3 regions of the Rothia sp. P5766 genome follow, and region 2 is predicted to be linked to each of the others. Evidence: riboswitches for the same ligand, from Rfam matches in the RefSeq annotation. Region 2 holds a riboswitch; each other region holds the start of a gene.
What was found. Region 2 has a riboswitch for thiamine pyrophosphate ahead of ACN08V_RS02050 (ECF transporter S component). Riboswitches for the same ligand answer to the same signal wherever they lie in the genome.
Positions count from the first base shown of each region.

Region 1: another riboswitch for thiamine pyrophosphate. It lies ahead of thiO (glycine oxidase ThiO); the one in region 2 lies ahead of ACN08V_RS02050 (ECF transporter S component).
Region 3: another riboswitch for thiamine pyrophosphate. It lies ahead of ACN08V_RS08755 (bifunctional hydroxymethylpyrimidine kinase/phosphomethylpyrimidine kinase); the one in region 2 lies ahead of ACN08V_RS02050 (ECF transporter S component).

Region 1 is NZ_JBLXXS010000004.1:142,236-152,625, forward strand. Features, by position in the region: gene ruvA (Holliday junction branch migration protein RuvA) at 1-402, opposite strand, end outside; gene ruvC (crossover junction endodeoxyribonuclease RuvC) at 445-1,077, opposite strand; gene ACN08V_RS03430 (YebC/PmpR family DNA-binding transcriptional regulator) at 1,156-1,914, opposite strand; gene ACN08V_RS03435 (type 1 glutamine amidotransferase) at 2,050-2,820, opposite strand; gene ACN08V_RS03440 (MurT ligase domain-containing protein) at 2,817-4,118, opposite strand; gene ACN08V_RS03445 (ThiF family adenylyltransferase) at 4,179-5,360, opposite strand; gene ACN08V_RS03450 (thiazole synthase) at 5,370-6,185, opposite strand; gene thiS (sulfur carrier protein ThiS) at 6,190-6,411, opposite strand; gene thiO (glycine oxidase ThiO) at 6,463-7,707, opposite strand; TPP riboswitch at 7,700-7,814, opposite strand; gene thiE (thiamine phosphate synthase) at 7,874-8,572, shown strand; gene ACN08V_RS03470 (hypothetical protein) at 8,620-9,609, shown strand; gene ACN08V_RS03475 (HIT family protein) at 9,647-10,204, opposite strand; gene ACN08V_RS03480 (NADH:flavin oxidoreductase/NADH oxidase) at 10,286-10,390, opposite strand, start outside.
Region 2 is NZ_JBLXXS010000003.1:229-10,618, reverse strand. Features, by position in the region: gene ACN08V_RS02075 (hypothetical protein) at 1-248, shown strand, start outside; gene ACN08V_RS02070 (multidrug effflux MFS transporter) at 453-1,676, shown strand; gene ACN08V_RS02065 (aminotransferase class IV) at 1,725-2,606, opposite strand; gene ACN08V_RS02060 (energy-coupling factor transporter transmembrane component T family protein) at 2,658-3,458, opposite strand; gene ACN08V_RS02055 (ABC transporter ATP-binding protein) at 3,448-5,058, opposite strand; gene ACN08V_RS02050 (ECF transporter S component) at 5,063-5,689, opposite strand; TPP riboswitch at 5,745-5,847, opposite strand; gene ACN08V_RS02045 (thiol-disulfide oxidoreductase DCC family protein) at 6,197-6,565, opposite strand; gene ACN08V_RS02040 (DUF4235 domain-containing protein) at 6,832-7,101, shown strand; gene ACN08V_RS02035 (MFS transporter) at 7,225-8,550, shown strand; gene ACN08V_RS02030 (hypothetical protein) at 8,669-9,823, opposite strand; gene dcd (dCTP deaminase) at 9,836-10,390, opposite strand, start outside.
Region 3 is NZ_JBLXXS010000015.1:29,987-40,376, forward strand. Features, by position in the region: gene uvrC (excinuclease ABC subunit UvrC) at 1-1,343, opposite strand, end outside; gene ACN08V_RS08735 (lysophospholipid acyltransferase family protein) at 1,364-2,053, opposite strand; gene uvrA (excinuclease ABC subunit UvrA) at 2,143-5,022, opposite strand; gene ACN08V_RS08745 (hypothetical protein) at 5,154-5,303, opposite strand; gene ACN08V_RS08750 (MBL fold metallo-hydrolase) at 5,346-6,038, shown strand; TPP riboswitch at 6,130-6,230, shown strand; gene ACN08V_RS08755 (bifunctional hydroxymethylpyrimidine kinase/phosphomethylpyrimidine kinase) at 6,219-7,784, shown strand; gene ACN08V_RS08760 (formate--tetrahydrofolate ligase) at 7,872-9,581, opposite strand; gene ACN08V_RS08765 (ABC transporter ATP-binding protein) at 9,757-10,390, opposite strand, start outside.

The DNA of each region.
Region 1 (10,390 bases), on a different contig from region 2:
GGCGAGGATTAGCTTACCTGCCAGCTCTAGCACAACACGTCGCGCCCCCTTGGGGCCGATACCGGGCACCCTGGTAAAGGCCTTATCGTCACCGGTAGCAACAGCCCGTTCAACCTCGGCAGGAGTGTGTACACCCAACACGGCCAAGGCAATACGGGGGCCAATACCCGAAACCGAGAGCATCATGTCAAAGACCTCACGCTCAGCGGCCTCAGCAAAACCGTAGAGAGTCATAGAATCTTCGCGCACAATCATGGTGGTAAGCACGGTAGCCTGCTCCCCCAGCCGTAGATGGGAGGCAGTTCGGGCGGTTAAGTGCACAAGCATGCCAAAGCCATTGACATCAATAACGGCAGTATCGAGGCCCAGGTGGGTTACCGTACCGGTGAGAGAGCTAATCATAGAAACAGTCTATTCGAATATATGTACTAAAACAAGGTGGGTTTATGAGCGCCGAGCACGCGACTCAGCTTCTAACCATGCCTTTTGGGCAGGCGTTAGCTGCCCAGAAAGCCGGGATGCAGCAGGCTGGGATCCCTGGTGGGTTTGGGTTTTGGCGGCCATATTAATGCCCGAACCAATGCTACCCCCACGCCAGCCGTGACAAATCGCGAGGGCTAGAGCATCGGCGGCATCGGCAGGTTTGGGCATGGTGTCAAGGCCCAAAATTCTTGTGACCATTCTGCCCACAGAGGCCTTGTCGGCCCGACCTGAACCTGTCACAGCGGCCTTAACCTCGGAGGGCGTATGGAAATGCACCGGTACCCCGCGCGCCGCAGCCGCCACTATCACCACACCAGAGGCATGAGCGGTACCGATAACGGTATTCACTTGCTCCTGCGCAAACACACGTTCAATGGCCAGAGCGTCGGGCTGGTAGGTATCGAGCCATTCTTCCGCTGCCCGAAAAATCTTAAGAATGCGCTGGTCAAGACTTTCGGCCGCGGCCGTTCCGGACACCCCCACCTTGACAAAGTGAGCCTGCCGGTTGGCCGTCATATCAATCAGGCCAAAACCGCACCGGGTCAAGCCCGGATCCACACCTAAAATACGGGCAGCGCCCGGAACCCGCTGCACAGCGGTTTCCGGGCGCCGGGTTGAGGTGCTGGCAGGTACAAGCCTGCCGATTGGTACACCCTTGACCATTGCTAGGTTTTACTCAGCTTCCAGCTCGGCCATAACAGCCTCGTTGATATCGGCGTTGGAGTAGACGTTCTGAACGTCATCAAGTTCTTCAACGGCATCGGCCAGCTTAAGGAACTTCTTGGCGCCCTCGGCGTCCAGATCCACATTCATGGTGGGGCGGAAGACGGGGTCATCATTGTTGTATTCCAGCTCAGCATCAACCAGAGCCTTACGGATAGCAGGCAGGTCAGTTGCCTCGGAGACAACGGTGAAAACGTCGCCCTCGTCGATAACTTCCTCAGCACCGGCATCGAGAACAGCCATCAGCACGTCGTCCTCGGTCAGGCCGTCAGTCTTGGCGACTTCAACAACGCCCTTGCGCTCAAAGAGGAAGGCTACAGAGCCGGAGTCTGCCATGGTGCCTCCGTTGCGGGTAACAGCTGTACGAACTTCTGCCGCGGCGCGGTTGCGGTTATCGGTCAGACACTCAATGTAGAGAGCGGTGCCCTGGGGGCCGCGAGCCTCGTACATGATTTCGGTGTAGTCAATGGCTTCACCGGTCAGGCCGGCACCGCGCTTGATTGCGCGCTCGACGTTATCGTTGGGAACAGAGTTCTTCTTAGCCTTTGAAACAGCCAGATCAAGGGCGGGGTTACCGGCCGGGTCGGGGCCACCCATGCGCGCAGCAACTTCAATTGCCTTGATGTACTTGGCAAAGGCCTTGGCGCGCTTGGCGTCAATAGCGGCTTTCTTGTGCTTGGTTGTGGCCCATTTGGAATGACCTGACATGATTCTCCTTGTGCTTTTGAAGTTCCCGGCTATGCGGGCACCTTTTGACGCGTTCTATTCTAGCGATTTCGGCTCTGCTTCGCAGAACCCTCAGCATGGGCCCTGTCTTCGGGTCCCGGTTTAGCCCCCGAGCCCTTAACGAGGGCGAGCAATCGCGGAGGCTCGAGCCTGCTCAATCAGGCTGTCGTCAATGTCTACCGGTACGAATTCACCGTATTTTTTGAGCGCGGCCTGCTTGATTAAGAAATCCGAGATAGCGGGGTTCTTAGGCAGGAGGGAGCCGTGCAGATAGGTTCCCACTACCTTATGGACACGAGCGCCCTCCCCTGTATCGGACTTGTTGTTGCCGTCTCCCTTGGTAACGGTAGCCAGTGGTTTGGTATCACCGTTCAGGTAGGTCAGACCCGAGTGATTCTCAAAGCCAACAAGGGTTCCGAACTCAGCTGATTCCTCGACAATATTTCCGATCAGGCGTTCCTCACTGCCCACGGTGTGAGCATCGAAGACACCGATACCCTGTAGCCTCTGACCGCTGACAGTTTTAAAGTCTTGACCGAAAAGCTGATAGAGCCCGCAAATGACCAGCATGGGGGTGCCATCAGCCGCGAGCTGGCGCAGAGTCTCAGCACGGGCCAGCAAATCGTCCTGGATACGGGACTGGCCTGAGTCCTGCCCGCCACCACCTAGGAAGATGTCGCCGTCCTTAGGGAACGGGTCACCGGGATTGTAGTCCACAACTTCAACGGAGAAACCGTGGGCCTTGGCACGCCGAGACAGAGACAGAGTATTACCCCAGTCACCGTAGATGTTCATGTCACGCGGGTAGAGCTGAACAATCTTCAGGTGTTTTTCACTTGCTAGATCAGCAGAGGCTTCGTGGCCGGGCTGGTTCTGGAGCTGGCTCATGAAATGGCCTCCACATCGGTAATCTTGGCTAGTTCTTTTCGGATCGCCAGCATGGCGGTGTAAGTGCAGAAGATGCGCATGGGGCGGCCCTGGGACCGAGTAATGAAGGTAGCCAGTGCCTGCTCCAGGTCTTCGTTAACAGCTTCTACAGGAACCTCATCATGTTCAAGGCGCAGGGCCATATCGTAGGCTCGCACGCCTGAAACCATGCTGACCCCACCATTTATCAGTGAGTGGAAGTCGACGTCCCAGAGCCAGGACACATCGCGCCCATCGGCGTAGGCATCGTTAATGGTGATCATGGTTGAGTAGTCCCGGGCGTCGGCCGAGGCCAGTGATAGGCGGAAGCCGCTGGGGTTCTTGACCAGTAGAAGCTGGAGGGTTTGGCCCTTAACGGTCAGGGTTTCACCGCGACCAAAGGCAGGGGTGATATGTTCAAGCTCAGCCAGTAGCTGATCGGTCTTGAGCTTCTCCCCCATCACTGCGCGGGTCAGCGCTATAGCGGCGGCAGCGTTAAAGATGTTGTAGACACCGTAGAGGTTGATGGTGCCCTGCACTTCCTGACCGTCAAGGTCAAAGGTTGCCTGGGTACCCTTAAAGTCTTTGAGAGTGACCGCGGCTGCGGGCCTTTGAGGCCGGCTAACCACCTGAGCCTTACCGTCCGGGCCAAGACGCATCTGATCATCTGAGGGGAAGAGCACACGGAGCTTATCGGAAAGACCGAAGTAGCTGGTCTTGGTGCCTTCAAGCAGGTTCTCTGCTAGGGAGAGGATGCGCGGGTCTTCGCGGTTGAGAACTACAGTGCCGGTGGTAGCGCCCGCAACGCTGGCCAGCATGCGGCGGGTGGTATCGATTTCACCAAAGCGGTCAAGCTGGTCGCGCAGAACATTCAGCAAGAGCGAGTAGCGGGGCTTGACCATGCGCACAAAGTGAACGGCGTGAGCCTCATCAAGTTCAAGAACAGCGATGTCGGCATCAAGCTTGCCGGTCAGGCTCATCTCACCTAGCAGGGCCGCAGCAACACCGCGCACAAAGTTAGACCCGGTCCGGTTGGTGAAAACTTTTAGACCCTGAGACTCCAGCAGTTGGACCACCATCTTGGTGGTGGTGGTTTTGCCGTTGGTGCCCGAGACAACAACGACGCCGTGCGGAAGTTTAGCGAGTTCTTGGGCCACAAAATTTGGGTGGAGCTTTTCCATGACCAGGCCGGGGAAAGCTGAACCGCCCCCGCGTAACTTAGTTGCATAACGAATGCCTTGGCCAACAAGGCGTACTACAGGTCGTGACATGCTCTCTATCTTACTGGTTTGCTCCACGCTAGCCAGCCAGGCCCACGCCCACCGCCTTTCCTGCTGGTTTTAGAAAGGTTTCCAGCCCCCGGTCAGTGAGTAGATCTTTTGGTTCGGGGTGCTAGCGAGAATAGCTTGGACCGCACGAGCTGACCGGCTACCGGCGGCACAGTAAACCACAAGCGGCAACTCTGAGGGGTTCTCCATAAGTTCGCCCAGTGTTCTGCCCTTGCTCAGCTCTGCTAGAAGCTGGTCAAGAGGCAGATGCTGATCGTGTTCGTAGTGGCCGCCCCGGCGTTCGTCCGGACTGCGAACATCAAGTAGCTGGTAACGCTCCCGGTTCAGCCGCAGGTCCTCGTAGCTGATGGAGGGTACCTGCTGGCTATCCTGCTCACTCGAATAGCGCTGAATCTCTGCGAGCGCCGTCTTGAGGTTTCGGGTGGGTTGGCGGTTGGGGTCGGGGGTGATGGTCAGGGTTCTGGTGGTTGCTGTTCGTGCGTCGAAGAGCCAGAGTGTGCCCAGTAGTGGTTGGGGTAGGCCGGTGATGAGTTTGATGGCTTCGGTGGCCATGATGGAGCCGACTGTTCCGCAGAGGGATCCGAGTACTCCGCCTGCGGCGCAGGTGGGGACGGATTGGGGGTGGGGCATGTCGGGGTAGAGGTCGCGCAGGCTCCAGCCTTGTCTTGGGTGGCTGTTGAGGTAGCGGGGTGCGGACCAGAAGACGGTGGCTTGGGCTGTGTATTGGGAGAGGGTGCCCCAGATGAGGGGTTTGCCGAGTATTTCGCAGGTGTCAGCTACCAGGTAGCGGGTGGCGAAGTTGTCTGAGCCGTCGATGATGAGGTCGTAGGAGGCGAGCAGGTTTTCGATGTTGTGGGGTGTGAGGTAGAAGGGGTGGGCTCTTGCTTTGATGGAGGGGTTGAGGGCTTGGACTTGTTCGACGGCGGATATGGCTTTGTTTTTTCCGGCGTTTTGCCAGCGGTGGATGATTTGGCGTTGGAGGTTGGATTCTTCGATGGTGTCTCCGTCGATGATGTCCAGGTGGCCTATTCCTGCGGCGGCGAGGTAGAGGGCCAGTGGTGAGCCGAGCCCTCCTGCTCCGATGATCAGGACGCGTGCGGCGGCGAGGCGGCCTTGGCCGGTTTCTCCGATGCCGGGCAGGCTGGTGTGCCGTGCACCGATGCGGGCTTGGAGTTCGGTCAGGTGCGGGAGGGGTTCAACCAGCGGTGCTAGGGGTGGTAGTTCTTGACTCATGCTTTGCCTTTAGCTCTGGTGGGTGAGGTCCTGGGCGTTGGGGGTGCCCTGTAAGATGCGCCCTTGCATGGGTGATGAGGCTTGGGCGTGGTGTCGTTTGGGGATGCGGCCGGCCTGCCGTGCCAGGTAGCCGGCTTGGACGGCGTGGCGCATGGCCTGTGCCATGGCGACTGGGTCTTGGGCGCGGGTGACTGCTGAGGCCAGCAGGACGGCGCTGCATCCGAGTTCCATGGCGAGCGCGGCTTCTGAGGCTGTGCCGATTCCGGCATCGAGGATGACGGGTAGCTCGGTCTGCTCTGCGATCATTTGGATGTTGTGGGGGTTGAGGATTCCTAGGCCGGTGCCGATGGGTGCGCCTAGGGGCATGATGGCGCTTGCGCCGGCGCGTTCGAGTTGGCGTGCCACGATGGGGTCATCGTTGGTGTAGGCGAAGACGGTGAAGCCGCGTGAGGCGAGCTGTTCGGTGGCCTCGAGTAGTTCGAGGGTGTCGGGGAGCAGGGTGGTTTCGTCGGCTATGACTTCGAGTTTGACCCAGTTGGTTTCGAGTGCTTCTCTGCCGAGTTCTGCGGTGAGGGTGGCGTCTCTGGCGGTGTAGCAGCCGGCTGTGTTGGGCAGGATTTTGATGCCCTTGCGTTGGATGATGGAGAAGAGTGATTCGCTGGTGGTGGGTGTGTAGCGGCGTAGGGCTACGGTGGTGAGTTCGGTGCCCGATGCGGTGAGGGCTTCTTCTAGGTTGGTCAGGGAGGTGATTCCGCCTGTTCCCATGATGAGCCGGGAGTTGAGTCTTACTCCGTCGATGATGAGCTGGTCCTTGATGCCGGTCATGGTACTAGCCTCCTTGGACTGCGGTGATGACTTCGAGTGTGTCGCCCTCGGCTAGCGGTGTGTCTTGCCAGGTGCTTCGGGGTATGACGGTTTGGTTGCGGGCTATGGCGATTCCTCGGCGGGTGTCTTCTTGGGCTAGTGAGCTGCCGTGGAGGTGTTCGACGGCGGTGAGCACGGTTGCTGTTTCGGGGAGGGTGGTGGGTTGGCCGTTGAGCAGGATGTTCATGGGTGTGCCTTTCGGTTTGAGGGCAGGGGCGGGTTTAGCAGAGTGTCAGGGTTAGAGGGTATCGGGTTGAGCGAACCTGTAGGGGTTGCAGGTAGCTAGGTCTGCCAGGTCTTGTTCTGTGGTCTGGCCGGTGAGCTGGCGGGTGATGAGCTGGGCGGCCCAGGGGGCCAGGAGGATTCCGTGGCGGAAGAAGCCGGTGGCTAGCAGAGCGCCGGTGATTGGCTGGCCCCGGTGGGTGAGCTGGCCGATGAGGGGGATGTCATCGGGGGTTCCCGGTCGGGCGCGCGCTGTGGCCTCGTGTATTTCGAGTTCGCTCAGGGCGGGCACGAGTTCGTGGGCGTCGCGCAGGAGCTGGTAGATCCCCCCTGCGCTCAGTCCGGTTTGCTGGTCTTCTCGCATGGTGGCTCCTAGGACCAGGGTGTTGTCCTTGCGCGGAACCAGGTAGACGGGGTTGCCCCGGACAACCCCTCGGATGGTCCGGGTGAGGAAGGGCCGTTGGTGGGGCGGGACCGTTAGGCGCAGAATATCGCCGTGGACGGGCCTCAGCGGCAGACTTTCTAGCGAGTCCGGGCCGTGCAGTTGGGTTGCGGCAAGCCCGTTGGCAACTACCACTTGGGTGCTGGCCATGCTCCCTTGGTTCCCATCGGCATCAACCCAGCTCACACCGGTAACCGTACCGTCTTCTAGGGTGATGCCCTGCGCACTTGCACGAATAACCCTTCCCGCAAGCTCTTGGTCAAGGGCACGCATCAGGCGGCGTGGGTCTATCTGGTGGTCTTGGGCTATGGAAACGGCTCCGGCTAGCGAGGGGCTGAGGACAGGTTCATGGCGGCGAGCAGCTCGGGCTCCGATGGGCTCTGGTGTGAGCCCCAGTTCTTGCTGGTAGGTGGCAAGTTCAGTCAGGTGCTGGGCATCGGCCCGATCAAAGGCCAGCACAAGGGTTTCGGTGGGCCTCCACCCGACGCTCTGGCCGCTAGTGGCCTCTAACCTTGCGACAAATTCGGGGTAGAGCTGGGCGGAGGTACGCATCAGCGGGAGCAGGGCCTCTTGGCGGTACTGCACTTCTGAGATAGAGGCCAACATTCCGGCGGCGGCAAAGGAGGCACCGCTACCCGGGTGCGGGTCTAACACAATGGGTTGCCGTCCGGCCTGGAGCAAATGCCAGGCTGTACTGAGCCCGATGACTCCCCCACCGATAAGGACGATGTCGGCCTGCTCGGGTGGTGTCGCTTCAGGGTCTTGCCCCGAAGAACCTATCCTTGGTTCCTTCTGGCAGTTGAGCAGGGTACTGGACATGGTGAACAGATCCTTCCGGCGGCATGACCCGCATCAAGTTGACGGTCGGCTTTCGCCCTCTCAGCGCGCTTTGGGCACAGGTGCCGCACGCTCCCGTATGTTCTGCCCCTAGTATAGGAAGTAACAGTGTCTGAAAAAAAATAGATACGTGACTCGGGAGGTAAAAATGCCCCAAAAGAATTTTGTTAACGTCACAGAGCCGTCATATACGCGTGCTCAAGGCCTTGAATTACTGGCCGCGGCTCAGCTCTATCTGTGCACTGATGCGCGAACCGAGCAGGGGGACCTCACAGAATTTTTGACCAAGGCTTTTGACGGGGGCGTGGATATTATCCAGCTGCGCGATAAGACCCTGCCGGTCAATGAAGAACTTGAAGCACTCGCGCTACTAAAAGAGATTGCCCACCGGGCGGGCAAACTTTTTGCAGTCAATGACCGGGCCGATATTGCCGCACTGGTAGGGGCAGATATTTTCCACATGGGCCAGACCGATCTGACACCCAATCAGGCCCGTAGTTTGCTAGGCCCCGATGTGCTCTTGGGCCTATCAACGCACACACCGGCCCAGGGTCTAGCAGCTTTGAGTCACCCCGAGGTTGACTACTTCGCCTGCGGCCCGGTCTGGGAAACTCCCACCAAGCCCGGCCGTCCGGCCGCTGGCCTAGACTACATCAGCTACATCGCCACCCAGCAACCGCGCAAACCCTGGTTTGCTATTGGCTCTATCAACCAGGAAAGCCTGCCCCAGGTGGTACAGGCAGGAGCCAGCCGGATCGTCGTGGTTCGCGCCCTCACCCAGAATTCCGATGTTTCCAAGGCCGCTCACCAGCTCCGCCAGGGCCTGCCTCCACTACTCGGGGCATAAGATAACCTGGTAACTCAGCAAGCAGGCAAGGGAAAAGGGGCTTTTCGGTGTACGGTCTTCTCGATGATGTTCTTATGGGGCACGATTTTGTGTGGCGAGATATCACCTGGCGGGAGCGCGCCCCGGTTCTGACAGTTGAACCTCTCCAAGCCGGTAAGCCAGCGGGGCAGGTTCATACCCTACCTATCACCCCGGGAGCCTTCCTAGGGGTTCGGGTTCTACAGCCCGGGGAAGAATCTGCGGGAACCTACTGCACCGGTTATGCCCAAGCCAAGACTGATGGACCCGGTTTTACTCACCTGCCCTGCCCCAGCTCCGCCCTGGTGCCAAAAGGTAAGCAGTGCCCCACTTGCCTGGCCCGCGACGAGTTTGCCCCCATCCACCGGGTGCATTTAGGGGCGCAGATGACCCCGGCAGCGTTAGATTACGTTAACCTAGAGCATTTTCTCTATATTGCGACCTTTCCCGATGCCACCTCAAAGGTCGGTACCGCTTCGCTCCACTCCAATCCGCGCCGTCTGGACGATCAAGCGGTCGCTACAGCCACGATTATTGCCCGCGCGCAGACCGGCATCATTGTGCGCCAGCTAGAAGATTTCGTGTCCCGGGACGCTAACCTGAGCCAGTTTAAACACGCCTCCACCAAGTACCGTTCCTGGGTGAACCCGCTGACCCCCGCAGAGATTAAGTCAGCCCACTATATGGCAGTCGAGACCGCCACCTGGGCACTTGAAGATGCCGCTGACACTATCAGAGGGTTCCAGCCGCTGGCTGAGCCTTGGGTGCCTTCACTGGCTATGGGGCGGGCTTATGCCTCTTTACGGGCAGAAAACCCCGAACCGCTGTATGCTTACCCCTCACTGACCGAGGGTGAGCACGGCTTCTACGTCACCGGCGGTACCGGCAAATTCCTAACAGCCCACACCGGCGACCCGGAAGAAACCTTCTTAGTCAATACCGCCACGCTCTCAAACAAAGCCTGTACCAGCGTGGGCGGGCTCATTCACCAGGAAAGTAGTGAACCGCGCCTCTTCTAGACTTTTAGCACGATTTTTGTCGCACAGTACAGTGCATTTAGTGCCTTGATTGAGCCCAGTGATCGGCCAGCAAGGTACGAATCTCATCCAGGGTTTGGGTAACAGTTTTAGTGCCGGCAACAATCGGCAGAAAATTAGTGTCACCGCTCCAGCGGGGAACAAGGTGCTGGTGCAGATGATCGGCAACACCGGCCCCGCCGACCTTACCCTGGTTCATACCAATGTTGAAGCCAGCGGCATTACTGACCGACCGCAATAGGCCCATAGCCTGCTGGGTCAGCGCCGCAATTTCAGCGGTTTCCTGGGGTGTGGCGTTATCGTAGTTAGGAATGTGACGGTAGGGGCACACCAGCAGATGCCCGGGGTTATAGGGGTAGAGGTTAAGAATGACGAAAGCGTGCTGACCCCTGTGTACGATCAGTGACTGATCATCGCTGCGGCCCGGTGCTTCACAAAAGGGGCAGGTCTGTTCGGTGTAGTCCTTCTGACCGCCTTTGACGTAGGCACGGCGGTGGGGCGTCCACAGGCGCTGGAAAGCGTCGGGTACGCCGGGTAGCTCAAAAGAATCGGTGGTGTAATCGGGCGTAGTCGTCACCTTCTCTAGTCTACTGCCCATCTCGAGCAAGTGCAGGAGCCGGAGCACCCAAGAGAGGAAGCTCCGGCTCACAAAGGTTTGTTAGCGCCGAGTGTTCCAGGCCCGCTGATACTGGGCCGGGTAGTAGTCAATGTCTTCTTTAAGCTCCTGCGCCCACTCCAGTGCGAAGGAGGGGCGACGCAGGGC
Region 2 (10,390 bases):
CCCCAGCCCAGGCACCGGCCGGCAGTATTGTCCTGGCCGAAGGGGTTGGCGCGCTCTGCGGTACCCACGACCTGGGAGTCCTCATAGAGCTAGATACCCTCACTCGCAAAGACCGCGCTCTGATCCGTGACGGTGACACCTACCGCCCCTACTGGGACAGGTGGGCCCTGCAGGAAGAAGCCCTCTATAGCCACTACCGCCACATCTACCATGCGGTACAGGTCACCTACCGCCCAACTTCAAGCTGACTCTAGAGAGGTAGCTGATATGGGCAAGTGTGGAAATTCGTGTGGTACCGCCCCCTCTTAGTATCCACACCAAGCTAGTACCCCCTAGCCTTATGCACTGAACATGCATGTCAGCAAAAACACACGCTTCCCCCCCTACTTCAAGCTTGCCCCATACCATAGACTGTTCCCACCTAAAAACTATCTGATAGGAAAAGACGAAGCATGCCCCCAAAACAACAAGCCCACCCACAGGCAGATAGCCCCTCAGCAGGGCTCCCGCTGATCGCCATCTTCACTCTTGCTTCCCTAACCGCCGTGGCTCCTCTGGGTATCGACATGTACCTGGCAGCCCTACCGACCATTGCAGAAGAATTTTCTAGTAGCGCAGCGCTGACCCAGTTCACCTTAACTTCTTTCATGCTGGGCATGGGTAGTGGCCAGTTTTTGGTGGGCCCGCTCTCAGACAAAATAGGCAGATTACTGCCTCTGCGCATCGGTGTTTTCTGCTGTGCGCTAGCTACCCTTGCCTGCGCCTTCGCGCCCACTATTCAGACCCTGATTTTAGCCAGGTTCTTCATGGGGTTCGCAGGTTCTATCGGCCTGGTACTTTCACGAGCTATCGTCACCGATAGCACCAGGGGCAAAGAAACAGCTCGCCTGATGAGCATTATGATGATGATTAACGGCCTAGCCCCGGTGCTAGCACCCATCCTCGGGGGAATAGTTCTTAGTTACGGTAGTTGGCAAGATATTTTTAAGCTCCTGGCTCTGATCATCACCCTGTCCATGATCCTGGTTCTTGCCTTTATCAAGGAATCCCTGCCCCTAGAACGCCGACGTCGCGGCAGCCTAGCTTCCACCTACAAGGGCGTGATTGAAGTAGCCCAAAATCCCTCCTACCGGGGCTTTATGCTGACTATGGTCCTAGCCTTCGGCGCGCTCTTTGCCTATATTTCTGGCTCCTCCTACCTGCTACAAAAGGTGCTAGGGCTAGATGCGGTTCATTTCACCTACGTCTTTGGTTTGAACGCTCTGGGCATTGTTATAGCCTCAACGATTAGCTCCCGCCTGGTGAGCCGTTTTGCCCCGGTTAGGTTGCTGACCTGGGGTGCCTGGTCTCTGCTTGCCTCCTCAGCCTTACTTACGGTGCACTTTTTAGCGGGAGCCTCACTGCTACCGACCCTGATTCTGCTCTTTACTTTTACCAGCTCCCTGGGCTTAGTCCTGGGTAACGCTTCGGCTCTAGCGCTCAGCCAAGTCCGGCAAGAAGCTGGTGCAGGGTCCGCTCTACTGGGTACAACTCAGGCCCTCATGGGTGCTTTAGCGTCTCCGCTCGTAGCCCTAGGCGGTAGCCAGGCTTACCTGCCCATGGCTGTGACCATGTTCGGCTTCGCGCTGTTGGCGGTTCTGGCTCTGATGAGAACACCCCGGGAAGCTAAGAACTAGGTTCTCCTTGCCCGGAGTGCCGCGCTCTCTAGTATTGGACGCTGTCGGTTAGCCTGCCAAGTAACCCATCAACTCATCAGTCAGGGCAGAATCCAGCGCTAAGGGCGTACCGTTCAGGTGGGTCACCGGCGCCAGCAGACGCACCGAGGAAGCCAGCCACACAGCATCCGCTTCGAGCAGGTCTTGGGGGTAAAGAGGGCCATAACCCAGCTCCCAGCCAGCTTGACGGGCCCCCTTAAAAATTGCCCCCTGGGTAGTACCGGGTAGGATGCCGTGGGCAGGCTCAGGGGTATAGAGCACCCGCTGGTCACCGCTTCGCTTGGCAACAATGACAGAGGAGGTAGCGCCCTCCAAGATACGGCGGTCATCGGTCACCCAGATAGCATCATCTGCACCGTGCTTACCCACATAGCGCAAGACCGACATGTTCACAGCATAGGAGAGGGTCTTAGCCCCAGCTAGAAGCCAGGGGTAGGCAGAGTCGTCGGCGGGGTCGTGGCCGCGCGGTAGCAACATGGCCCGCACGCCCTCCTGGCGCTGGCGAACAATGGTAGGTGAGGAGGGGGCCACTGTCACCCAGGTATGAGCACCCTCTTCCGGGGTTCCCCGCGAAATAATGATTTTGACGGTGTGCTCTTCGCCCAGTACCGTCTGGGGGCCGGCAAGAGCAGAATCAACGGCCAGTTGCACCGCAGAGCGAAGTTTCTCTTCCTGCGGCAGAGGCAAATCAAGGATTCGGGCTGATCCGGTCAAACGGCTCAGATGGGCCTCGAACTTACGCACCTTGCGGTTGGCAGCCAGCATGGTTTCAAAGACACCGTCGCCGCGGGTGAGGCCCTGGTCTTCAATATTAATCAGCGGTGTGGAGGCATCAACCAGCTCCCCTGCGGGGTTCTGCTGGGTCAGCATTACTACGGTTGTATGAGTCATAGTCTTAAGCCTACTCCTGACCAGGCCCCCAGTAAGAGCGAGATAGCTGGCTTACTGCCAGACCCAGGTCAGGTTCCCGGTGTAAGCGGCCAAAAGATAGCCGCAGACCAATAGCCCAAGGGTACCCAGGGCGAACCAGAGGTCTGCCCACCGGTAGCTGGGCACGCGCGCCCAGGTGCGGGGTCCCGGGCCAAAGCCACGCGCCTCCATAGTGGTCGCTAACCGGCTCCCGCGCCGGATGGCCTGCACCAGCAGAGCGAAGGTCTGCCCGCCCAGGGTGCGAGCGCGAAGCCAGAGCGTATCTTGGGACCCCAAACCTCTAGCCCTTCTAGCCTGCCCCAGGGTATTCCATTCGGCCATCATCAACCCCACCAGCCGCAGGGCTGCCAGGGCACCGAGCACGAACCTGGCCGGTAGCTTGAGACTCTGGGCTAGGGAGTCTGCAATATCGGTCGGGTCGGTGGTTGCTATGAGGAAGATGCCGGGCAGTAGCATAGCTAGCCCGCGAAGCATCAGGGCTATGCCTACCGCCGCTGATCCGGTGCTCACCCAGAGAGGGCCAAAGTGCAGCAGGGTGCTGCCGGTTTTTTCTGCTAGCAGGGAGGTGGACCAGCCCGAGAGCAGGGCGCCAAAGAGCACGGGCCAAAAGCGACCCAAGAGTGCCAGGGGGCTAAGTCCCAGCAATCGCAGGGTCAGTAGCTCTAGGCAGAGCACCGTCAAGGAGGTAACCCAGTCCTGAGTTAAAAGTAGCCCCAGGGTCAGGGCGAAGGTCGCCCCCAGTTTGACTCCGGCGTTGATTCTACCGAGGGCGCCTTGCCGCTCAGCGGTGGCGGCAAAGGGATCATAGGCCACGGTTTCCCCCTCCTTCTAGGCTGTAGGTATCCCCGCCCAGGGCGGCAACATAGTCGGCATCGTGAGTGATAGAGATGACTGCCGTACCTGCTTGGATCAGCTCTCGGATGAGGGTGACCAGTTCCTTCCAGGTTCGAGCGTCCTGGCCGAAAGTGGGCTCATCCAGTACCAGGATTTTAGGCTGGGTCGCTAGCGCGGTAGCCACCGAGAGCCTGCGCTTTTCACCACCGGAGAGCGTGAAGGGGTTGGCCTCTTGCAGGTGGGTAAGCCTCAAGCGTTCTAGGAGCTGGTCGGTAGCCTGGGCCAGGGAGGCTTCATCGAGGCTTTGCTTGCGGGCACGTGCCAGGTGGCGGGGGCCAAACTCCAGTTCAGCTCTAACAGTGGGTGCGATGAACTGTTGCTCTGGGTCTTGGAAGACCAACCCAATTCGATCGGCCAGTTCAGCTGCTGGCCAGCTGGCTATGTCCGACCGATAGCGCTCAGCCAGATCACCGGTCAGGTGGGGGTGGGCAATGACCTGCCCGGCCACCGGGTAGAGCAGGCCGGTCAGGGTCAAAGCCAGGGTTGATTTGCCACAACCGTTGGGGCCTAGCAGGGCTAAGTGACTGCCAGCGTAGAGCTGAAGGTTGATACCCTCAGCAACTACAGGTAGGTCTAGGGTAGGTTTTTGACCCGATGCCAGGGCGCGAGCGCGGTGCTTGAGCTGGCGACGGCTGGGGTAGGCGCGAGTAAGGGTCAAGTCACGGGCTTCTAGCACAAGTGGACCCAGCGCAGGGCTGTCCTTTGTGGGTGCCGGTGGGTGCGGCTGGTAGCCTGGCACCCAGACACCAGCATCAATGAGTTCCTGGCCTGCCTGGCTGAGCACGCGTTCAGGTGGACCATCGTGGCTGATACCGCCCTTGGCGCCGAGCACTATGATCCGGTCCATGTGCCGAGCCCAGATATCCAGGCGGTGTTCGATAACAACAAGGGTTGAGCCTGTCTCTTGGCAGGCTGCCACCACAGCGTCTCGAACCTCTATGACACCTGCTGGGTCCAGGTTGGCGGTTGGCTCATCGAGCAGCAGGGCGCCTGGGTGCATCGCTAGGATGCCGGCTAACCCCAGCCGTTGCTTCTGCCCGCCGGAAAGGGCCGATGTTGACCGGCTGTAGTCTAGGTGGCCTAAACCCACGGCCTTGAGGGCGCTTTTGACCCGCTCCCAGATCTGGGTGCGGGGGACGGACAGATTCTCGGGGCCAAAAGCGACGTCATCACCAACCCTGGCTAGGACCACGGAGCTTTCCGGGTCCTGTTGCATGAGCCCGCAGGTCCCGCGTGATTGGGCGGGAGTCAGGCCGTTAACGGACAGCTCCCCCAACTGGGATTGGCCGTCTTCGTCTTCTAGCAGGCCACCTAAGGCCTGGAGCAGGGTGGTTTTACCAGCACCGGAGGGGCCCACCAGGAGCACCTTCTGACCGGGTTCAATCTCGAAGGTCAAGTTAGAGAAAGTGGGCTTGGGCCGCCCCGGGTAGTGCCACCCGAACTCCCGGGCCCGGAAGTGGGCCCCCCGGCCTCTTGACTCTGGGCCGGGGGACGCAAGCTGATGATCTTCTGCGGTCAACGCCCTAGCCCTTTGAGCTGGCTGGTCCGCCCCGGCGGGAAGGCCTGCGAGCGGCCCGCCCTGCTGCCAGGGAATCTAGCGCGCCGGTTGAGACCAGACCGCGCACCAGCAACCAGGAGACCAGACCGGCCAGAACCAGGCCCGAGATCATAGAGCACAGAACATAGATGACTGCTTTTTGACCCACCATCTCACCGGCATAGTAGATGATGATTTCTGAGATCCCCATAGCGGCACCTGAGGCTAAACCGGCCAGCATGGCGGTGGCGAGGTTCCAGACCTTGTAGAAGAAGATCAGGAATATCAGCTCAGCACCCAGGCCCTGAACTAGGCCAGAGATTACTACAGTGAAGTTGTAGTGGGTGCCCAAGAGGGCCTCGATGACTGCCGCCAGAATCTCGGTGTAAAGGGCTGCACCGGGTTTGCGGATGACCAGGGCCCCCAGCAGACCCGCAAGTAGCCAGACACCCCCGGCTAAGGGGGAGTATTCAGGGGCCAGGGCTAGGGTGGTAGTGATGGCGGAGTAGCCAAAATTTGACCAGAGCCAGAAGATCAGGGCGCAAGCTACGGCCAGCACCGATGCTACGACGATATCGTTGACGCGCCAGGTGAGCGCGGATTTCTTGGACATAAAGCCTTCCTTTGGTGAGAACAGCAAAGGGGGCATGCACCGGCGCACCTGGGTACGCCTATTTACTTCGACTCCCTAGCGCCGGTACTAACCGGATCAGGTTGGAGGGTCTGCATGTGCACTCTCAGCGCCAGTCTGGCGCTCCCCTGTCGTTTATGGTTACCCGCCGGTCATAGAGCGGGGTCCCAAGCATGGAACCCTTCCAGTATAGAGCAAGCCGGGATACCCACGAAAAATGAACAGTTATCCAGGCTGCGGGACTTCCCTAGTGTCTTTGTGCATAAGCTACAGCAATCATGAGGTGGCTCATGATCCCATCGACGGTAAGGAAGGTGAACTGCCGCGCCCTCCACATTCCACTACAGCGGCTGAATAAAGGCCCCCAGCACAACACTGGTTACTATCCATTCATTCCAGGCATTGTGAAAAAATAAGACCGAAACTGGGAGTTTCTATTTTTATAATCAGACTCGTGTCTATAAAAACTACTCTTTAAATACTCTAGGGCTAGCAATTATCTTGCCTATCACACCAAGGGGTAGTTCCTGGAAGGTACCTCCTATTCTTAGCGACAAGTCTATAAACGGCCTCCATGCAGGAACCCAGCAAGGGAAAATTATAGATTCTTGAGAACAGCGACAGGCCGGTAATTCTATCTAAAAACTTCATAAAACCCCTTGCCCCAGTAAAATACTGACGGTTCTCTATGTAAACAATAGATTTACTAAAATCACACGCATATTCTTGCTCGCTAGATTTTTCAAACACCTGGTAAGGAATAAAATCCACCAGCTTATTTCTGTCTAGTTTAATAAGATAATCAACGGTTTTTGTACAAAAACCACAATTTCCATCAAAGATAAACAATTCTTTCATCTAAAAACCTCCATCTTGTTTATCAGCCTAGGCCATACATCCATAAAATACAGGGCATGGCCCCACCAGGAGCACCGTGAGGATCCCCCCTTACCCGAACACCTACCTAAGCCCTGATGAGCTCTTCAGTCATCATGAGCAGACCGCGCTCACTTTGCCTGCCCTATACCCCAACCCTAGCGGGCAACTCACACCCTAACAATAAGTACTGATAGTCTTAGGGCAAGGGGCCATCCGGCCCGCCACACCAACAGAAGGGATCCCTCATGAACCCCCTCACAAAAATTGCAGGCTCGGCCGCCTCTCTAGGCGGTATCGCCCTGGCCAACAAGGTACTAGCCGCTAGCTGGGTTCGCATCACCGGCAACGAACCGCCAGAAAACAACCCAAATGAGGAAGAACGCTGGCGCGACATCATCCTCTGGTCACTGATCACCGGCCTGGTAGGCACCCTCATCAAGGTGTCCATCACCCGTGCCCAGCACAAGATTGAGACCAAGTCAAAGCTCAAAAACGGCGGGCAGGCAGAAGTCTAAGGCTGACCAGCTCAACTTTTTATCCGCCTTCTTAAACCGGCTCTGCGCCCGCAGGGCCGGCTTTTTTACGCCACCATCCACAGAAAACACTGTTGCACCTGGTGAGGCAAGTATCATAGACCCATGACTTCACCACACACCGGTAGCTTAGAAGCCAAGCCCCCAGCCCCCCGCTCCACCGTCTTCGCCTGGACCCTCTGGGACGTTGGGAACGCCAGTTTCAACGCGATTATGACCACCTTCGTCTTCGCGGTCTACCTCACCAGCAATACCGGCTTTGGCGATAAGGAACACAGCTCCGCTGTCCTCTCTTACGGCCTAACTATCGCTGGATTCTGTATTGCTCTTTTGGCGCCGGTTTCGGGCCAGCGAGCCGACGCCAGTGGCCGACGAGCCCTGTGGCTAGGCGTCAACAGTATGCTCCTGGCGGCAATTATGGCCCTCTGCTTCTTCGTCGCACCCGCTCCCCAATATCTCTTACTGGGCGTTGCTTTACTTTCCTTAGGTAATCTGGTCAACGAGTTTGCGGTGGTCAACTACAACGCCATCCTGCCAGCAATTTCTACTAAAGCAACCATCGGCAAAATTAGTGGCTCAGGATGGGCCGCAGGCTATATCGGTGGCATTGTTGCCCTGGGCATCGTACTCCTAGGTTTCGTCACCCCCGGCCTGCTGGGCATCCCCACAGACCAGGCCTACAACATTCGTGCCGTAGCGCTCTTCTCAGCGGCCTGGGCATTTATCTTCTCCCTACCGCTCATGCTCAAAGCCCGTTCACTGCCCAAACCCGAACGCGCACCCCAGGAAAAGGCAAGTCTTCTCGACTCCTACAAGGAGCTCTTTGCCACGGTCAAGAAGCTCCGCAAGGAAGCACCCACCACCCTCTACTTCCTGGTCTCCTCAGCGGTCTTCCGTGACGGCCTCAACGGCATCTTTACCTTCGGTGGTGTCCTGGCAGCAGGCTCCTTCGGATTTAGCACTAACCAGGTCATTATCTTCGCGATTTTCGGCAACATTGTCGCCGGTGCTGGCGCTATGCTAGGGGGCTACCTCGATGACGCTCTCGGCCCCAAACGGGTCATCATTTTCTCTCTGAGCGCTCTCATCGCTGTCTCCCTCCCCCTGCTCATCTGGCCCTCCACCACCATGTTCTGGGTCTGCGGGCTCACCCTCTGTGCCTTCGTAGGACCCGCCCAGTCAGCCGCCCGCTCCTACCTGGGCAGGCTCACCGAGGAAGGCAAGGAAGGCGAGATTTACGGCCTCTACTCCACCACCGGACGCGCCGCCAGCTTCCTGGCACCGGGTCTCTTCGGGCTCTGCGTGACCCTGACCGGCAACCAGCTCTGGGGCATTTTAGGTATCACCCTCGTCCTCTTTGTAGGCCTGCTTCTGATCATCCCCATCAAAGATCCCAAAGTCAGAAAATCAGCCAGCTCAGCTAACAGCTAGGACCAGGCAAGGTAAGCTCACAACAGCGCCGGAGCTAGCCCCCCAGAAGAACAAGCCCCGGCTACTTTAGGCCCTAGACAGCCTGAGATACCGGTCCCGGTATAGTGCCCAAAAAAATTCAACCGACCAGCTCAATAATTCCAGCACCCACCAGGTGCTCAAGAGCCCTATCAAACTCAGGGCGAGGCACCGGGCCATACAGCGTCACCATCACAGCGTGTAAATCATCGGCGCTCAAGGGGTGCGCCAAGGCCTCCCAGATATCCCACCCAATCAGAGATGTCCGGGTGAGCTTGCCCTGAGAAGCCACCAAGAAATCCTCCCCCGTTTCAAGCCCACTCGTGCCCGGTGCACGCCGGTAGCAGACCCCAGAAACCGAATTCACCTCAGTCTGCCCGGTTTCTACAAAGGTGTAGTCAGCCTGATGCGAAGCCAAATCCAGCTCACCGGCAAGCAGATCCTGAAAGAAAACCAGAGTATCAGTAATCTCACTGTAGGTTAGCCGAATAGCGCCACCCACCGAATTCACCAGATCCGCAAACTGCGCCAACCCCCGCGGCATTCTCTGAACACCAGACGACTGCTCCACCAGGGCAAAGAGCGCCTCAGCCAGAGGCACCCGCTCCCAAGACAGGGCCGCCTTACCCGCTTTATCCCGATCCAGAATCACCAAGTAACCAAGCCTAAAATCCTGGTCCGGCTCAGCCACCGTCAAACCGCGCTCAGCGGGGTCATACTGCTTCTTAGCCTGCCCCACCTCCTCAATAACCGACAGCGGCTTAGGGTAAGGGCTAACCCGCAAAGTACCGACATCAATAACCGCTGTCTCATCACTCAAATAGGTAAAATGGCGCCCCAAAAAGCGTGCGGCGGTCGTCTTACCTGTCCCTGATGCCGCCACCAGAGCCACCGTCTGCCCGGTCTTAGGGCTAGCCAAGGCAGCAGCATGAAGCAAATGCTTACGCCCCGCATAAGCTTTGAGCAGGTGCATCGTGACCTGCACAGTCAGCGTTTCAGCGGCCCAGGCAAGATTGCGCGAATTAATAACACTCACCTCTAGAGCCCTCGCATAATCCGCCTGAACCTCACTATCCGATCGAGGGCTCAAGACCACCAGACGGATACCATCAATGACCTGGGCGATACCGTCCTCAATCTGCTCAGGCTCCAGAGAAGCCCAGGCCTCACACGCACCGTCCCAGAGCTGAGGGTTAGGATCCTCAAAGCAAATCAAGACCGGAACACCGGCAGGACGAATCAGCAAACCGCGCATATAAAACCTCCGCTAGCTCTGGTCAGGGGCAAGAGGAATAGTAGTGCGGTGAAAGTTCATATAACTCCGTGAAGCAGTAGGCCCACGCTGCCCCTGATACCGGTTCCCATAAGCGCCCGAACCGTAAGCATGCTCAGTGGGGCTAGTCAGTTTAAAGAAACACAGCTGGCCCACCTTAGAACCAGGCCAGAGCATAATCGGCAGGGTAGCCATATTCGACAGTTCAAGGGTCACATGCCCCGAAAAACCAGGGTCAATAAAACCCGCCGTAGAGTGAGTCAAAAGGCCCAGACGCCCCAGGGACGACTTACCCTCCAAACGGGCCGCCACGTCATCGGGCAGGGTAACCTTCTCGTAGGTTGCGCCCAGCACAAACTCGCCGGGGTGCAAAACGAAAGGTTCGTCGGGGGCAACCTCTACCAGTCGGGTCAAGTCTTCTTGAGCTTGGCTAGGGTCAATATAGGGGTACTTATGGTTATCAAAAAGCCTGAAAAAGCGGTCAATACGAACATCAACCGAGGCAGGTTGAATCATTGACTCATCGTAAGGTTCAAGGGCTATACGCCC
Region 3 (10,390 bases), on a different contig from region 2:
TCGCTTTTCTTGGGCAATCCGTCCTCAAAAACCACCATGGATGCCACCACGTTGGTGCCCTGGGTATGCGAAATGTCGTAGCACTCAATCCGCATGAGAGGTTCGGGGAGTTCCAGGGTCTCCTGGAGCTCAACCAGTGATGCTGACCGGGTAGTAATGTCCCCGGCTCGTCTGGTCTTATGGAGCGCTAAAGCCTGCCGGGCGTTCTCCCTCACCGTATCCATGAGCTCTACCCGGTCACCGCGCTGAGGAACACTGATAGAAACTTTGGCACCCCGAACACCGCTAAGCCACTCTTCGAGCCGCTCCTGATTCTCAGGAAGCACAGGAACATTAATCTGGCGGGGTATCTCGTTAAGGTTATGGTTAATCTCCTCTTCGGTGGTGCCTGCCGCCAGACTTGCTGCTGACTCACCGTAGACCTGCACGAGAAGCTGATCCATGAGCGCCTGCGGGCTTGAGTCTTCCACCTTTTCGACGATCCAGCCGCGTTGGCCTCGGATGCGGCCACTGCGTACATAAAAGACCTGAATGGCAGCTTCAAGATCATCTTCTACAAAGTTAAAGATATCGGCGTTGACCGAATCGGGCAGAACCACCGCATTAGGTTCAAAAGCCTTAGTGAGAGCTTGGATATCATCCCGTAGCAGAGCAGCCTTTTCAAAATCAAAGTCGGCTGCTGCCTGCTTCATCTGGGCTGTCAGCTCAGCTATATATTTTTCAGCACCACCGGCCATAAAGGAACAGAGCTGTTCAGCCAGGGCGGCGTGGTCTTCCCTGCTGATTTTTCCTACGCAGGGTGCAGAGCACTTGTCAATATAGCCCAGCAGACAGGGGCGATTTGATGCCTGAGCCCGGTTGAAAACTCCAGTGCTACAGGTCCGCACGGGGAATACACGCAAGAGAGCATCGAGAGTCTGACGGATAGCCCAGGCCTGTGAGTAGGGCCCGAAGTAGCGGACACCCTTCTTTTTCTCACCGCGCATCACCTGGGCCCGCGGGTAGCGGTCTTTGAGAGTAACTGCCAGGTAGGGATAGCTCTTATCATCGCGGAAGGCAATGTTGAACCGAGGCTTGAACTCTTTAATCCAGGTGTACTCAAGCTGGAGAGATTCAAGCTCACTACCTACAACCGTCCATTCCACTGACGCGGCGGTATGAACCATGGCATAGGTTTTAGGGCTCAGCGAATCGACCTTCGCGAAGTATGAATTCAGTCGGTTACGCAGGTTTTTGGCTTTACCCACATAGATAATGCGGCCGTACTCGTCCCTGAACCTGTAGACACCGGGTTGGGTAGGGATTTCTCCCGGTGCTGGACGGTAAGAGGCAGGACTAGCCAAGAAAAACTTCTTTCTACTGGTTACAGACTGCCGGAATCTCGTTCGGCAGACGGTGAGACGTTGTACTCGTTTTTGCGGGCCTGACCAGAGAGCTGGGCGATAGCGTCCATGATGGTATCGGTCGTTTCACGGCGCTGGCGGCCACTCATCTTCTCCCCCAGCTTCTCAAAAATGAGTGGTTCACCCACACGAACCGTAAAACGGTGGGGGTAGACCATGTTAGAGCCAGGTTTCTGAATCTTATCGGTACCGATTAATCCCACAGGAACTACCCTTGCACCGGTCATGTGAGCCAGCCAGGCCACACCAATTTTTCCCTTGTAGAGGTAGCCATCTCGCGATCGAGTGCCTTCAGGGTAAATCCCAAAGACCTTGCCCTCTTCGAGCCTTTCGAGCGCTGTCTCAAGAGCCTTCATCGATTCTTTTTTGTCGGTGCGGTTGACCGGGATGATATCGATAACCTGGAAAAGTGTTTTCATGGCTCTGCCCTTAAAGCCGGGCGAGTTAACGTACTCAGCTTTAGCTAAGAAAGCTACACGCCTGGGCATCAGGGCAGAGATAATCACTGAATCCAAGAAAGCAAGATGGTTGGATGCAAGGATGACCGGCCCTTGAGCAGGGAAGTTCTCCAGTCCAGTAACTCGGGCCCGAAAGACCGTACGCAGAATAGCCTCGATACTTTTCTGGGTTGCCTTGTACTTCAATGACATGGTGGCTCCTACAGCCTCATTTCCAGGGAAAATACGGCTTATTTGATTTTTCTGACCGGTTTTACCCTATTTAGCATACCCTCCGCGGTCTAGCTCAAAAGCATTTCTGCTAGGAAACGGCCCGTATGTGACTCAGGGATGGCAGCGACCTGCTCAGGTGTGCCTGTTGCCAGGACAGTACCGCCACCATCGCCGCCTTCGGGGCCCATATCAATAATCCAGTCAGCACTCTTAATGACATCCAGATTGTGCTCAATAGTGATAACTGTGTTGCCCTTATCGACCAGCCCCTGCACAACACCTAACAGCTTGCGGATATCCTCAAAGTGTAGGCCAGTTGTGGGTTCGTCCAAAACATAGATTGACCGACCATTAGAGCGCTTTTGGAGCTCGGTAGCTAGTTTGACGCGCTGGGCCTCACCACCGGAGAGGGTGGTAGCAGACTGCCCCAAACGTACATAACCCAGCCCCACATCGACCAGGGTGTTGAGGTAGCGAGAAATCTTACTGAAGGCCGAGAAGAAGTCGGCGGCTTCGGCAACCGGCATCTCTAAGACATCTGCAATAGTCTTACCCTTGTAATGAACCTCAAGAGTTTCACGGTTGTAGCGTTTACCCTTACAGACCTCGCAGGGTACGTAGACATCGGGCAGGAAGTTCATTTCAATTTTGAGAGTACCGTCACCGGAACAAGCTTCGCAGCGGCCTCCCTTGACGTTGAAGGAGAAACGGCCGGGCTGGTAGCCACGGATTTTTGCCTCGGTGGTTTCCGCGAAGAGTTTACGGATATGGTCAAAAACGCCGGTATAAGTTGCCGGGTTAGAACGCGGAGTACGACCAATGGGTGACTGATCCACATGGATGATTTTGTCCAGCTGGTCCACACCCTTGATGGTCTTGTGGCGACCGGGCACCTGCTTGGCACCGTTGAGCTGGTTTGCCAGAGCGGTGTAGAGAATGTCGTTGACCAGGGTAGATTTGCCCGAACCAGATACACCTGTAACGGCGGTCAGGACTCCCAGCGGGAACTCTACATCCACCTTCTTAAGGTTGTTCTCACGTGCTCCAATAACCTTAATAGTGCGTTTGGGGTCCACGGCACGGCGGGTTGTGGGAACCTCGATGGTGCGGCGGCCAGCCATGTAGTCACCGGTCACGGACTCTTTATTGTCAAGGAGCTCTGCGAACGTACCCGAGTGAACAATCTGACCACCGTGTTCACCGGCCCCCGGGCCAACGTCCACGATCCAGTCCGCTTCTTTCATAGTGTCTTCATCGTGTTCTACCACAATCAGAGTGTTGCCCATATCGCGGAGCTTTGTCAGGGTTTCAATCAGACGGCGGTTATCGCGCTGGTGCAGACCAATCGAGGGCTCATCAAGTACGTAGAGAACACCCACCAGACCAGAGCCAATCTGGGTTGCCAGGCGGATACGCTGAGCCTCACCGCCAGAAAGAGTGCCGGCTGAACGGGCCAGATTCAGGTAATCAAGCCCAACATCAAGCAGGAACTGGAGGCGCGCGTCGATTTCTTTAAGAACCAGCTCAGCGATCTGTGCTTCTCGGGCATTCAGCTTCAGGGATCGCATAAACTCTAGAGCCTCACGCATGGGCAACTGCGTGACCTCTGCGATGGACTTGCCCCCCACGGTGACCGCCAGGATGGTCGGGTTGAGACGGGCACCCTGGCAGGCGGTACAAGCCACATTGCGCATGTACTGCTCGTAGCGGTCCTTGGACCAGTCAGATTCAGTTTCTTCGTGCTTGCGCTTAATGTAACCGACGACGCCCTCAAACCCTGAGGTGTAGCGGCGCTCCCGCCCGAAGCGGTTCTTGTAGGCTACCGTTACCTGGTAATCCTTGCCCTTGAGGATCGCCTTCCTAGCCTTTGCTGGCAGATCCTTCCAGGGAGTAGCCAGATCAAAATTGAGCTCTTGGCCCAAGCCCGCAAGCAGGCGGAGCCAATACTCAGTGGTTGATTTGCCCTGCGACCAGGGTGCAATTGCTCCCTCAGCCAGTGAGAGCTCCGGGTTGGGGATAAGCAGGTCTTCATCGACTTGGAGCTTGGAGCCGATACCGTCACAGCCCTGACAGGCACCAAAGGGTGAGTTGAAAGAGAAAGCGCGGGGCTCCACCTCAGTCACAGAAAGAGCATGCCCGTTAGGGCAGGCCAGGTTCTCACTAAAAGACCGGGTACGGCTTACTGAGTCTTCATCCTCATCCACAAAATCGATCAGGACTTTCCCATCAGCCAAACCAAGCGCAGTTTCAATGGAATCCGTGAGACGCTGGTGGACGCTCTCCTTGATAGCTATGCGGTCTACAACCACCTCAATAGTGTGTTTGTACTGTTTTTCAAGCTGAGGAGGGTCTTGCAGTTGAATAGTTAGCCCATCCACTCGGGCACGAGCGTAACCGGCGTTGGATAGCTCTTTGAAAAGATCGACGAATTCACCCTTGCGCGCTGAGACAACAGGAGCCAAAACCTGTAGACGGGTCTTCTCGGGGTAGCCCATCAGCACATCCACAATCTGCTGGGGTGACTGCTTGGAGATTTCTTCGCCGCAGTCAGGGCAGTGCGGGTGGCCCACGCGTGCCCACAGCAGACGCATGTAGTCGTAGATCTCAGTGATAGTACCCACCGTTGAGCGAGGGTTCTTAGAGGTAGATTTCTGGTCAATAGACACAGCTGGCGAAAGACCCTCAATAAAGTCAACATCCGGTTTATCCACCTGCCCCAGGAACATGCGGGCGTAAGAGGAGAGTGACTCAACGTAGCGACGCTGACCCTCAGCAAAGATGGTGTCAAAAGCCAGAGATGATTTACCCGAACCCGAGAGGCCGGTAAACACCACCATGGCATCGCGGGGAATATCTAGGTCAACGTTTTTAAGGTTGTTTTCACGGGCACCCTGCACGCGGATGTGCGTGAGGTCGCTGGCCATGGGGCGAGAGGCTAAGCCTGCCATACGATTACCTATCTTCAGGAAAGTCTTTTCGAAGATATATTCTAAACTATGCAGTAAAGTTTTGGGCAGACCGCGCCCAGGGTGCTTGGATGTTAGGCTACCGGCTGAAAGTGGTTAGCTAGCGTGACGGTCTAAAGGTTCTTGTCTGGAATCAGCTCATCTGCACGGTCAAAGACCGCCGTGATACCGGGGTAGCTGAGGTGCCCGGAATGAGCCGCAAAAGAGCCTATGCCTGATGACCCTCGGATCAGCTCCACCTTGCGCAATATTTCAAGCTCCACAACCACTTCACGAGCGAGGGGGCGGGCCCTAGAATCACTAGTATGACAGAAACCGGAACTCTCCATGCCTCTACCCCACTGATAACCATCCGTAGCATAGCTGTCTCTGAGATGAGCAACAAGGTCTACCTGCTCACCCATAAGCAAAGCGGGGCCCAGATTCTCATTGATGCCGCAGATGATTTTCCCGCTATCCAAAAGTTCACTGAGGCCGCACTCGCCACTGACTCCCCCGCCCAAGTCGGTCAGCCCGGCTCCGGAGTCCTTGCACTAATTACCACACATTCCCACTGGGACCATATCCGGGCTTTGCCTGATGCAGTTGCCGGGTGGTCACCCGCCACCTACTGCGGTTCGGCCGATGCCGATGCTATTGCGGAACAGGAAGGTACACGTATTGAGCATCTGCTCAACGGCGGGGAAAACCTCAATCTAGCAGGTATTGAGCTTGAAGTCATAAGCCTGCGCGGGCATACTCCCGGGTCGATTGCTCTTGCCTATCGGGACCCCAGCGAAGAGCACCCCGTCCTCCTATTCACCGGTGACTCCCTCTTCCCCGGTGGGGTAGGCAAGACCCGGGCTCCGGAAGATTTCGCCCAGCTCTTGGGCGATGTTTCAGCGCGTATCTTCTCCCAATATGACGATGCCACGGTCGTTCTGCCCGGCCACGGGGACACCACCACCCTGGGTGCTGAGCGGCCTCATCTGCCCGAATGGAAAGAAAGAGGCTGGTAAGCGCAGGGCTAGCTGAAATCTTAAAACAACTGAACACCAGAGCCCTAAATTTTTATTGTGTTCGGCTTCACCAGCTGTTAGCATAAAACCGATATTTGGTTTGGGGTGCCGCTGGCAGCAGAAGCGGCTGAGATTAGACCCACAGAACCTGCTCTAGTTAGAACTAGCGAAGGGAAACCCATGCGCCGTCCTCTGCCTGCGCCTCTTGCTCATAGCACTTCCGCTCTCGAAACGTCAGTACCCAACGTGCTCTCTATCGCGGGGACGGACCCCAGCGGAGGGGCCGGCGCGCAGGCTGACCTCAAATCAATTGCGGCAGCAGGCGGTTACGGCATGAACGCGGTCACGGCCCTTGTCGCCCAAAACACTCAGGGCGTCAGCGCTGTCGAGGTTCCGCCCGCTGACTTTCTGCGAGCGCAACTCGATGCCGTCAGCGAGGACGTTCGCATTGATGCAGTCAAAATTGGCATGCTAGGCTCTGCTGACATCATCGACACTGTAGCCGCATGGCTCGATAGCAACCCACAGCAGCTTGTTGTGCTTGACCCTGTCATGGTCGCAACCAGCGGGGACCGTCTGCTGGAAACCGAGGCGGAGGATGCCCTACGCCGATTCCTAAAGTACGCCACGGTTATCACCCCCAATATCCCAGAGCTAGCCATTCTGGCCGAAGACTCAGAGCCAGATACCTGGGACTCTGCCTGTGCTCTCGCCCAGGTAGTCGCCGAACGCTACCAGGTCGCAGTTATCGTTAAGAGTGGGCACCTACCGGGTGACCAAGCGGGCAACGCAGTGGTCACTACCCAAGGAACCACAGCCGTCTTCAGACAAAAGAAAATAGATACCTCCAATACCCACGGCACCGGGTGCAGCCTTTCTGCTGCGCTCGCTACACGACTGGCAACAGGAGCAAGCCTTGAAGCAGCCCTGGAATGGACTTCAACCTGGCTTCATGGAGCAATCTCAACCAGTCACCACCTCAGCGTGGGGCAAGGGCACGGACCGATCAACCACTTCTGGCGGCTCTGGGAACAATCACGGGTAGCGGATGCGACGCCGGTAAAACTCGGAGACTTCGAAGCGACCACTAGGCCGCCTCAGATATCAGCGGCGGGCCCGCAGACCAAACGGCTCTGGGAACTCACCGGCCAGATTTGGGACTCAATCTGTGAACTCCCCTTTATCCAGCAGCTTGCATCCGGCACGCTGGCCACTGCAGACTTCACCTTCTACCAGGACCAGGACGCACTCTATCTTTCGAGCTACTCCCGGGCACTTGCTACCCTAAGTGCTAAGGCTCCCTCATCTGCTGAACAGGTCTTCTGGGCGCGAGGGGCGGCGGAGTGCATTGAGGTCGAATCCAGTCTTCACGCTGACTGGCTGGGGCCAGACTATATCAGTGCAGGCCCCTCCCATATCACCAGGGCCTATACAGACTTCTTGACCTCATCCGCTTCTCTCAACGATTACGCAATCGGGGTGGCGGCGGTTCTTCCCTGCTACTGGCTCTACGCAGAAATAGGTGAAATTCTTGCTCAGGTCAATACTCCCGGTCACCCCTACTCGGCCTGGTTGAGCATGTACGGTTCACCAGAGTTCCGCCAGGCAACTGAGCAGGCTATTGCCTATGCAGAGCAGGTGCTCTCGCAGGCCCCGGGCCAGACCCTGGAAGCGGCTCAGAAGGCCTACCAGCAGGCCGCCCTCCACGAGTTGCGTTTCTTCGCTCAGGCCCAACTACGCAACTAGCTAACTAACAAAGCGCCCACGCCACCCGGACTGCCTTCACAGCCTGTTCCTGGTGGTGCGGGCGCTATTTACCGGTGATTACAGTCTTTAGAACAGGCCCACCATAGTGCCGTTCTCATCGAACCCAATGCGCTCAGCAGCGGGTGATTTAGCTAGCCCGGGCATGGTACGCATGGTGCCGCAGAGAGCGTACACGTAGCCAGCGCCTGCCGCCAGGCGTACTTCGCGCACGGGCAAAGTCCAGCCGGTCGGGGCGCCTTTGAGCGAGGGATCCGATGAAATGGAGAGGTGGGTTTTGGCGATCACCACGGGTAGGTTGCCGTAGCCCAGTTCCTCGTAGCGTGCCAGCTGCTTTGCAGCTGCTGGTGCCAGCTCAATGCCATCCGCACCGTAAACCTGAGTAGCCACCTTCTCAATCTTGGTGGCCAGGGGATCGGAGTCCTCGTAGGTGTAGGTCAATTCGCTCATGTCGTCGCAGGCCTCGGCCACAGCATCGGCAAGCTCTCTTGCGCCCTTCCCGCCCTCGGCCACACCACGGTGAATGGCAACGCGGGCACCGGCCTCCTCAGCGATCCGGCGAATAGTCTCGTGTTCAGACTCGAAATCTGTGGGGAAAGCATTGATAGCAACTACCGGTTGCACACCAAAGCCGCGGACAATCTCAAGGTGCTTAAGCAGGTTAGCCGCCCCGGCTTCAACATCGGCTGTGTTCTCCTCAAGCAGGCCTTCAGGCAGTGGCTTACCAGGTGTAATAGTGTAACGGCCCGAGTGCGATTTGAGCGAACGAACGGTCACTACTAGGACGGCGGCGTCGGGTTTGAGCCCCGATACACGGCACTTGACGTTGAAGAACCGTTCAGCCCCCATATCGGCACCAAAACCGGCCTCAGTAATCACATAGTCTGCGTGTTCGAGCCCCACATAGTCTGCAAGAACCGATGAATTGCCGGTGGCGATGTTGCCAAAAGGACCGGCATGAATCAGGGCCGGGGTTTTTTCAAGGGTCTGGAGCAGGTTGGGGTGGATAGCATCGGCAAGGAGAACTGCCATAGCGCCATCTGCTTTGAGGTCTGCGGCGGTCACGGGGTTGCCCTCTACGTTGAGGCCAACGACAACTTTGGCTAGTCGTGCTTGGAGGTCTTCAAAGCTGGTGGACAGTGACAGAATCACCATAATCTCCGAAGCGCTGGTGATGTCAAAGCCACTTTCGCGGGGCACTCCGTCCATGCGGTCGCCCAGGCCTATGACGACGTTGCGGAGGGCACGATCGTTCATGTCAATCACTCGCCGCCAGGTGATAGAGCGGGTATCCAGACGCAGTTCGTTGCCGTGGTGCAGATGGTTATCAATCATAGCGGCAAGCAGGTTGTGAGCCGCTGTGACGGCATGGAAGTCGCCGGTCAGGTGCAAGTTCAGTTTCTCCATAGGGACGATTTGGGAGTAGCCGCCCCCGGCTGCACCGCCCTTAATGCCGAAAGTTGGGCCCATGGAGGGCTGGCGCAGGGTCAGCATAGCCTTACGCCCGGTAGCGGCCATGCCCTGAGCAAGTGAGACTGAGGTAGCGGTCTTACCTTCCCCCAGCGGTGTCGGGGTTACCGCCGTGACAACGATATATTTAGCGCCTTTTGCCAGCGCTCTCTCGGCCTTGGTGTCAGCCGTGAGTTTTACTTTGGCAAGGTACTTTCCGTAGGGTTCTAAACGGTCAAGGTCAATGCCAGAGGCTGTTGCGATCTCAGTAATCGGTTGCAGGGTCGCTGCTTGAGCGATTTCAAGATCGGTGGGAAAAGGCTTACTCATAGGGGTGTCCTTGGTTTTTGTGGTTATTGCCACTCATATTTTAGTGCGGGGTACCCTGTTATCCGGGGTTCAGGCTACCAGCACACCGAGTTTTTGCGGAATGTTGAGGCTTTCTTCTAAGGGGTGGAGTACCACTCTAGGTTTTCCAAGCACCCAGTCAATGCGCCTCTAGCGGTTAGGTGCGGGCAAAAATATGGTCCGGGGTTCCCTCGGCAACAAGCCTGCCCTCTTCTAGGAGAACGGCACGGTCAGCCAGTGATGCAATACGCGAATCATGCGAAATGATAATCACCGAACGGCCTTTCATGACCGCTGCCAGTGACTGGCTGGCATCTGCCAATTCAAGCTGGGTCGTTGACTCGTCAAGAATCACCACATGCGGGTTAGCTGCTACGATACGGGCAAGGGCAAGCTGTTGCACCTGGTCTCTGGTCAGTTCGTAGGACCCGTCTCCAAGCTGGGTATCCAAGCTATCCGGTAATCGGCTAACCCAGTTTGCCCCGACGGCAAGGAGCGCATCAAGCATCTGCTCCCTATTAGCCTGAGGTGCCGCTACAGCAAGGTTCTCAGCTAGGGTGCCCACAAAGACGTGGGCCTCCTGGGTGCAAATCAGCAGAGCCGGGCGGTGGTCAGCTAGAGGCTCCGTCGGGTAGAGGCCGTTCCCGACTATCTGACCCATGACCTGCACCCTTCCGCTATGGGCTGTGAGCGATCCTGCTATCAGTCGAGCCAACGTCGTTTTACCGGACCCTGAACGCCCCACCAGGGCCAGGCTCTCCCCCTGTGCAACCGTGAGGTCTATGCCCTCA